2 regions of the Pseudoxanthomonas sp. USHLN014 genome follow, and region 1 is predicted to be linked to the other one. Evidence: riboswitches for the same ligand, from Rfam matches in the RefSeq annotation. Region 1 holds a riboswitch; the other holds the start of a gene.

Region 1 (4,131 bases):
ACTTCCCCCTGGGCACCGGGCGCAACTGGGATGGCCTGCTGGACGGCCTGCGCGACCTGAGCTGGCTGCCCGGCGCCGGCTACGTGCTGCTGCTGGAAAGCGCCGGTGAGCTGCACGCGCGCAACGAGGCCGACTTCGACACGCTGGTCTCGGTGCTGGACCAGGCGCAGCTGGCCTGGCGCGAACGCGGCCTGCCGTTCTGGGCGTTCCTGGCGCTGCGCGACAAGGACATGGACGCGCTCGAGGATTAGCGCGGGCGATGCGCTGCGCTGGAGGGCCAAGCCCTCGGAGCGCCGCCAGAAGCGCGAGCCGCACGGTGCGCCATGCGATCATGGTGCATGGATGATTTCTCGACACTGCCGCTGAGCGACGCGCTGCGGCGCGGCCTCGACGCCGCCGGCTACACCCGCCCCACCGAAATCCAGGCGCGCGCGCTGCCGGCCGTTCTCGACGGGCGCGACCTCATCGCCCAGGCGCCGACCGGCAGCGGCAAGACCGCCGCCTTCGCCTTGGGGCTGCTGGCGCGGGTGGACACCGGCCTGGTCAAGACCCAGGCGCTGGTGCTGTGCCCCACGCGCGAGCTGGCCGACCAGGTCGCCCGCGCCGTGCGCCGCCTGGCCGTCGGCCTGCCCAACCTGAAGGTCTCGCTGCTGTGCGGCGGCATGGCGCTGGAGCCGCAGCTGGCCTCGCTCGAGCACGACCCGCACGTGGTGGTCGGCACGCCCGGCCGCGTGCAGGAGCTGATGCGCAAGAAAGCCCTGCATCTGAACGGCGTGCGCGTGCTGGTGCTGGACGAGGGCGACCGCATGCTGGACATGGGCTTCGAGGACCAGATCCGCGAGATCGTCGGTCGCACGCCCAAGACCCGGCAGAGCCTGCTGTTCTCGGCCACCTGGCCCGAGGCGATCCGCGGCATCGCCCAGGACATGCTGCGCGAGCCGCTCGAAGTGGCCGCAGGCCAGACCGCCGCCGCCGCGCCGGACATCCTGCAGCGCTTCTGCGAGATCGAACCCGCCCTGCGGCAGAAGGCCCTGGCCGGCCTGCTGCTGGCCCAGCGCGTGGAGCCTGCCGTGGTGTTCTGCAATACGCGCAAGGACGTGGACGAGGTGGCCAACTCGCTGCAGGGCTACGGCTTCTCGGCGCTGGCCCTGCACGGCGACCTGGAGCAGCGCGATCGCGAGGAGGTGCTGGTGCGCTTCGCCGGCGGCAGCTGCAACGTGCTGGTGGCCAGCGATGTGGCCGCGCGCGGCCTGGACGTGGAAGACGTGGCCGCGGTGTTCAACTACGAACTGCCCACCGACACCGACACCTACACCCACCGCATCGGCCGCACCGCCCGCGCCGGTCGCAGCGGCCTGGCCTTCAGCCTGGTCGCCCCGCGCGAACTGCCCCGGGCGCGGATGCTCGAGGAACTCACCGGCGCGCCGCTGGAATGGATGAAGACCCCGCTGGCCACCGGCCGCCCGGCGCAGCCGCCGCGCGCGCCGTTCGCCACCCTGCGCGTGGACGGCGGCAAGAAGGACAAGCTGCGTCCTGGCGATCTGCTCGGCGCCCTGACCGGCGACGCCGGCCTGCCCGGCAGCGCGATTGGCAAGATCATCATCGGCCCGGTGCGCAGCTATGTCGCCGTGCAGGCAGGTCAGGCCGACAAGGCCGTGGCGCGCCTGTCGGCCGGCAAGATCAAGGGCCGCAGCTTCCGCGTGCGCAAGCTTTGAGCATGGGGCCGGCGCTCAGGGCGTCGGCCGCAGCTGCAGCGCGATCCAGGCGCCCAGCGCGACCAGCACCAGCCCACCGGCCAGGCTGACCCCGAGATTGGCGAAGGCCACCATGCCGCGCCCCGCGCGCGCCAGCATCAGGCTTTCCATCATCAGCGAGGAAAAGGTGGTCAGCCCGCCCAGGATGCCGACCACCAGGAACGCGCGCAGGTACAGCGCCGAGGGCCCGCGGTTCTCCAGCCATACCAGCAGGAAACCGCCGACCAGCGAGCCGATGAAGTTGGCGGCTAGTGTGCCGTAGGGAAAGCCGCTGCCGAACTGGCGCAGCATCTGACCGCCGATCCAGAAACGCAGTCCCGCGCCCAGCGCACCGCCGCCCATCACCAGTGCCAGCTGCTGCCACCACAGGGACGGGCTCATGCCGCACCTCGCGAGGTGCGCATCGACAGGACAAGACAGGGCAGTAAGGCGTGTTGCGGCATGACGGTCTCCGAAGGATCGATGCCGGGGCACGCACCTGCCACCCCGGCGTGGGGTTGGGCAGGCATCATCAGCACGACGGTGGCGCCGCCGGCGGTTCGAGGAGGAATGCCATCTCCTGTGGGCCGCGACGATAGCCGCTTCAGCCCGCCTTGTCAGCCCGCGCCTGGGCGCGCGCCGCGCGCAAGGCATCGAGCTTCTGCTTGAGCTTGATCTCCAGTCCGCGCTCGACCGGCTGGTAGTAGATGCGCTCGCCCATCGCATCGGGGAAGCCGGTCTGGTCCAGCGCGATGCCGCCCTCGGCGTCGTGGTCGTACTGATAGCCCTGGCCGTAGCCCAGGCCCTTCATCAGCTTGGTCGGCGCGTTACGCAGGTGCATGGGCACCTCCTGGGTGCCGGTCTCGCGGACCTCGGCCTTGGCCTGGTTGAAGGCGGCATAGCCGGCGTTGGACTTGGCCGTCGAGGCCAGATACAGCACCAGCTGGGCCAGGGCGAGCTCCCCTTCCGGGCTGCCCAGGCGCTCGTAGATGTCCCAGGCCTCCAGCGCCATCTGCTGGGCGCGTGGATCGGCCAGGCCGATGTCTTCGATGGCCATGCGCGTGAGCCGGCGCGCCAGATAGGCCCGGTCGCAGCCGCCATCGAGCATGCGCGTGAGCCAGTACAGGGCCGAATCCGGATTGGAGCTGCGCACCGACTTGTGCAGCGCCGAGATCTGGTCGTAGAACTGCTCGCCGCCCTTGTCGAAACGCCGCGTGCGGTCGGCCAGCACCTGCACCAGGGTGGCCTCGGTGACCTGGCCGCCCTCGTCCACCGCCAGCTCGGCGGCGATCTCCAGCAGGGTCAGCGCGCGGCGCACGTCGCCATCGGCCGCCCCGGCGATCTGCATCAGCGCCTCATCGGAGACCTCCAGTCCCTGCCCGCCCAGCCCGCGCTCGCTGTCCTGGAGCGCATGGCGCAGCGCCTGGGCGATGTCGGCTGGCGAGACCGCCTCCATCACGTGCACGCGGCAGCGCGAGAGCAGCGCCGAGTTCAGCTCGAAGGACGGGTTCTCGGTGGTCGCCCCGACGAACAGGATCGTGCCGCGCTCGATATGCGGCAGGAACGCATCCTGCTGGCCCTTGTTGAAGCGGTGCACCTCGTCGACGAACAGCACCGTGCGCCGCCCCTGGGCGAAGCGGTGCGCGGCCTCGGCCAGCACCTGGCGCACCTCCGGCAGTCCGGAGAGCACCGCGGAGATCGCCTTGAACTCCGCATCGGCGTACTGCGCCAGCAGCAGCGACAGCGTGGTCTTGCCGCAGCCCGGCGGCCCCCACAGGATCATCGAATGCACGCGTCCGGACTCGACCGCGCGGCGCAGCGCCGTGCCCGGCGCGAGCAGGCGGCGCTGGCCGACCATCTCGTCGAGCGTGCGCGGGCGCATGCGCTCGGCCAGCGGCTGCAGCGCGCTGCGATCGACGCTCAGCAGATCGTCGGTGGGAGGCTGGGAAGTGCGGGTGCGGGCCACACCGCCATTGTAGGCGGTGCGCGCCCAGGCGTCGTCGCGGCGGGCTTACTGCGCCGCGCCGACCACGTCCACGCCGGCGGCCGGCTTGTAGCTGAAGGTGCCCGCGGCGAAGGCCGGGTTGCGCTTCCAGCCGCTGAACTCCACCTCGGTGCGCTGGCCTACCGCGTCGGTCACCTTCATGCGCTTGAGCTGGCCGTTGGCGAAGCCCAGTTCGGCCACTTCGAAGCCGCTGGTCGCGTCATCCCGCTTGGGCGTCAGCGTCATCCATTCCAGGCCTTGCGCGGCCGGGGCCTGGGAGACGTCGAACTTGGCGTCCAGCTCCTTGGGCTTGAGCAGCGCGGCCAGCGGGCTGCTCTGCGCCTCGCTGCCCTGGTCGCGCACCGTGGCCTGCTGCAGGTCCGGTTCGTAGATCCAGACCTTCCTGCCGTCGGC
Region 2 (4,131 bases), on a different contig from region 1:
CCATTCGCGTGGGGCTCTCCGCACTCTTGCTCCTGATGCTGTGGCGCCCCTGGCGGTGGCGGCTGGGCAGTGGCGATGTTTGGATGATTGTGGGGTATGGCGCTGCGCTGGGCGCAATGAACCTGTGCTTCTATCTGTCTCTGCGCACGATTCCCTTCGGCATCGCAGTGGCGATCGAGTTCGCTGGGCCGCTGGCGGTCGCGCTTTGGGCCTCGCGGCGTGCCCTCGATTTCCTCTGGGTGGCGCTGGCGGCCGTGAGTCTGGGGCTGTTGCTACCACTGGGCCACAACGGCAGAATGCTGGACCCTGCGGGTGTGCTGTTCGCGTTGGCGGCTGCGGTGTTCTGGGCCACATACATCCTGTTCGGCAAGCGCATTGGCCACGTGCATGCGGGCCTATCCGTATCCTTGGGGCTCGGGGTTGCGGCCGTGGTGGTCGTGCCTGTCGGCATCGCGCACGCTGGTAGCGACCTCTGGTCGCCGGCGGTGCTGGCGGTTGGGCTAGGCGTTGCGTTGCTTTCCAGCGCCATCCCCATTTCGTTGGAAATGATGGCGCTCAAGCGCCTTCCGGCACAGGCGTTCGGTATCCTGATCAGCATGGAGCCGGCGGTGGCCGCGCTGCTGGCCCTCGCCATGTTGGGCGAGGCATTGAGCGGCTTGCAGTGGATGGCCATTGGGCTGATCGTGGCTGCATCGGCGGGGAGCGCGTTCACGAGCCGCAAGGCTACCCACTTGCCTGTCGCGGTCCCGCAGGACTAACCGTCCAACGCGCGCTTGGACTGCAAGGGTGCAATCCCCCTCAAGAGCCCTTGACCCATCTCCATGGCTCGAGGCGTGTGAATACGACGACGCCGCTAAGAAGTCAGAAAGCCGACGAACGGCTTCCTGCTGCCTGCCGCAAATGGGTATAGTAGGCATCGGAGATGGCGTTCCTCCTGGGAAACCGAACCGCAGCATTCGCTGCCGATGACGCCTACAGTCACCTGACCTTCTGTCGGGGCTGTAGGCGTTCGCGTCCACATCTTCTGCATGGGTCAGCCCGATGGATTTCGAGCGAACCCACCCATGCCTCATCGCCGTCTAGAACAGCTTGAGCTGCTGCCCTACCTGGGCAAGTGGCTTGTCATTGCCAGCGTTGTCGCCGTCTTGGCCGGCAGCGCCTCGGCCTTCTTTCTCGTTTCCCTTGATCAAGCCACATCGTGGCGCGAATCCCACTCCTGGGTGATCTGGTTGCTGCCGGTGGCCGGGCTGGGTGTGGGCCTTGTGTATCACCTCCTCGGCAAGACGGTGGACGCGGGCAACAACCTCATCATTGATGAAATCCACGACCCGAAGAAGGTGGTGCCGCTGCGCATGGTGCCGCTGGTGCTCGGCGGCACGGTGGTGTCACACCTGTTCGGCGCATCCGTGGGACGCGAGGGCACGGCCGTGCAGATGGGCGGCGCGCTGGCCGACCAACTCACCCACGCGTTCCGCCTGGAACATGAGGACCGCCGCATCCTGCTGATGTGCGGCATCGCCGCAGGCTTCTCCTCGGTGTTCGGCACCCCGTTGGCCGGTGCCGTGTTCGGGCTGGAGATTCTCGCCATCGGCCGCATGCGCTACGACGCCTTGTTTCCTTGCATGGTGGCGGCCATCGTGGCCGACCAGGTGTGCTTGGCCTGGGGCGTTCATCACGCCCACTACGCGATCGGGCAGATCGTGCCCGTGGGCGCCTGGAGCGTGGTGGCCGTCGTGCTCGCCGGGGTCGTGTTCGGCATCGTCGGCATGCTTTTCGCCCGGGCCACCCATGCGCTTGGGACGCGGGTCAAGCGGCTCATCCACTACGCCCCCCTGCGGCCGTTCGCCGGCGGCATTGTCATTGCCTGCATGGTCTGGGCGCTCGACGGCTACCAATACATCGGCTTGGGCATTCCTCAGATCGAGCGAGCCTTCCAGCAGCCGGTGCAGCCGTGGGACTTCCTCGGCAAGTTTGGCTTCACGGTCGCCTCGCTGGGCACCGGCTTCAAGGGCGGCGAGGTGACACCGCTGTTCTACATCGGAGCCACCCTAGGCAACGCATTGGCGCCGATCCTGCACATGCCCTTTGCATTCATGGCCGGCATTGGCTTCGTTGCGGTGTTCGCGGGGGCGGCCAATACGCCGATCGCCACGACCTTGATGGCGATGGAGCTGTTCGGCGCCGAAATCGGGCCCTTGGCGGCCATTGGCTGCGTCACGGCCTACCTGTTCTCCGGTCACACGGGCATCTACCACGCGCAGCGCATGGGCCATAGCAAACACCGTCGGCACCGGGACGTGGTCCCTGAGGATCTGCGCATTGCTGATCTCGCTTCGTTCCTGAAAAAGAACGGAACGGCCTCAAAGGCTTCCTCCGCACCTCCGGCAGTCGAGCCGCCCCCCTGCAACCAAGGAAAGCGTTGAATGAATGCAGATAAGTCCACGACCATCGCTGCGCTGCGGTTGTATTTCCCGACCGCGAGCCGCGCCAAGGTCACGCGCTTCTGGCATCACCTGACCGCCCCAGCTCTGGCCCAGCATCTACTGACGGTCGCCAAGAAGGCCAACATCCTGCAAGCCGTGTTACACCGGGTCAGTTCGGGCTACCTGCCCGGTGAACGCATGTCGCACCAGCATCCGGAGCTGACCGACATGCGGCACCCGGAGTGCCTAGAACTGCTGGACACCGAGCAGCGCCTGCGCGCGTTCATGCAGGAGCATGCCGAGGAACTGAACAAGGTGCATGCAGTGCTGTTCCTGTGCGAACTGCCGCTGGGGCACCAGCGGACCGCCCACAGCCACGCGGCCCGGAGCCACTGACGATGACTGGCGCCTACGCAGTGCTGGCCATCAGCATCGGCTCGGTCCTCGGTGCACTGATGCGCTATGCCTTGAGCCTGGCGATGAATGCGCTCGTGCCTCAGATCCCAATGGGCACGCTGGCGTCGAACCTCATCGCGGCCTACATCGTCGGCTTCGCCATTGCGTATTTCGGCATGTCGCCAGGCCTGTCGCCCGCTTGGCGGCTGTTCGTGATCACCGGCCTGGCCGGGGGCCTATCCACGTTCTCGACCTTCTCTGCTGAACTGCTGACGCTGCTGCGAGATGGCCGCCTCGGCTGGTCGGCCGGCATGCTGGCACTGCACGTGGGCGGCTCGCTCGCAATGACGGCGCTGGGTATGGCATCCACATCCCTTACGCGTCACCCGTAGACCAAGGAGATCCCCATGAAAGGCTTCCAACTGACCTTCTTCACGGCGCAGGACCGCCGGCACGGGCACAAGCCTATCGGTGACTGGCTACTGCAATTTTCCAAGGAATATGGCGCCGTAGGCGGCACGCTGGTCGGCGGCGCGGAAGGGTTCGACCACGTTGGCCGCTTCCATTCTGCGCTCTTCTTCGAGTTGGCTGATCAGCCGCTGGCCGTGACGGTCTCGGTAGACGAAGCGGCGTGTCAGCGCCTGATGGATGCGCTCGCGCAAGAACCGATCGATCTCGCCTACGTGAAGGTGCCGGTTGAGTATGGGCGCATTGGCCAGAAGGCCAAGCTCCCCTTGGATCTGTGAGCCAGTCACAGGCTGCTCGGAGCCTCCGGGGGGCGGACTGGGAACGTGATGGAAACGCGGGTTCCATCCAGGGGGAAGGAACTGATGGTGGCCTGCCCGCCGTGCGCGCGGGCGATCTGATCAACGATGTAGAGCCCCAGCCCAACACCTCCTCCTTCGTCAGTAGCCCCCCGTTCCATGGGCTGAAACATTCTGGAGATCAGTGAGGAAGGAATGGTCGGCCCTTGGTTGATCACCTGGAGGGAAGCCAAATCACCGCGGACCTCGGAACGGATTTCGATGGGCTGGGAGCGGTCGCCATACCGGTTCGCATTGGCCACTAAGTTGCCCAGCAGGCGGGCCAGCTGCGCTGCATCGGCCACCACGGCGCCAGCCCCCTGCGCGTTGTGCTGGATCGTCGCGCCGGGGAAGGTCCATCGAAGTTCTTCGACGGCGGAGGACACCATCTCGTGGAGGTTCACCGGCTTGAGCTTCATTGGAATGGGGCGACCGCTTTCCGTCAGGGTGAAGTCCAAGAGGTTCTCGATCAGCTCCAAGGCGCGGTCCACCGACTGATTGATTCGCTG

The links. Region 1 has a riboswitch for fluoride ahead of crcB (fluoride efflux transporter CrcB). Riboswitches for the same ligand answer to the same signal wherever they lie in the genome.
Region 2: another riboswitch for fluoride. It lies ahead of WFQ05_RS19745 (voltage-gated chloride channel family protein); the one in region 1 lies ahead of crcB (fluoride efflux transporter CrcB).

Annotation. Positions count from the first base shown of each region.
Region 1 is NZ_JBBCKO010000001.1:481,318-485,448, reverse strand. Features, by position in the region: gene WFQ05_RS02170 (barstar family protein) at 1-251, shown strand, start outside; gene dbpA (ATP-dependent RNA helicase DbpA) at 339-1,715, shown strand; gene crcB (fluoride efflux transporter CrcB) at 1,731-2,135, opposite strand; fluoride riboswitch at 2,250-2,323, opposite strand; gene WFQ05_RS02155 (replication-associated recombination protein A) at 2,338-3,615, opposite strand; gene lolA (outer membrane lipoprotein chaperone LolA) at 3,745-4,131, opposite strand, start outside.
Region 2 is NZ_JBBCKO010000016.1:7,455-11,585, forward strand. Features, by position in the region: gene WFQ05_RS19740 (EamA family transporter) at 1-758, shown strand, start outside; fluoride riboswitch at 910-982, shown strand; gene WFQ05_RS19745 (voltage-gated chloride channel family protein) at 1,065-2,423, shown strand; gene WFQ05_RS19750 (hypothetical protein) at 2,424-2,819, shown strand; gene crcB (fluoride efflux transporter CrcB) at 2,822-3,211, shown strand; gene WFQ05_RS19760 (DUF190 domain-containing protein) at 3,227-3,565, shown strand; gene WFQ05_RS19765 (PAS domain-containing sensor histidine kinase) at 3,571-4,131, opposite strand, start outside.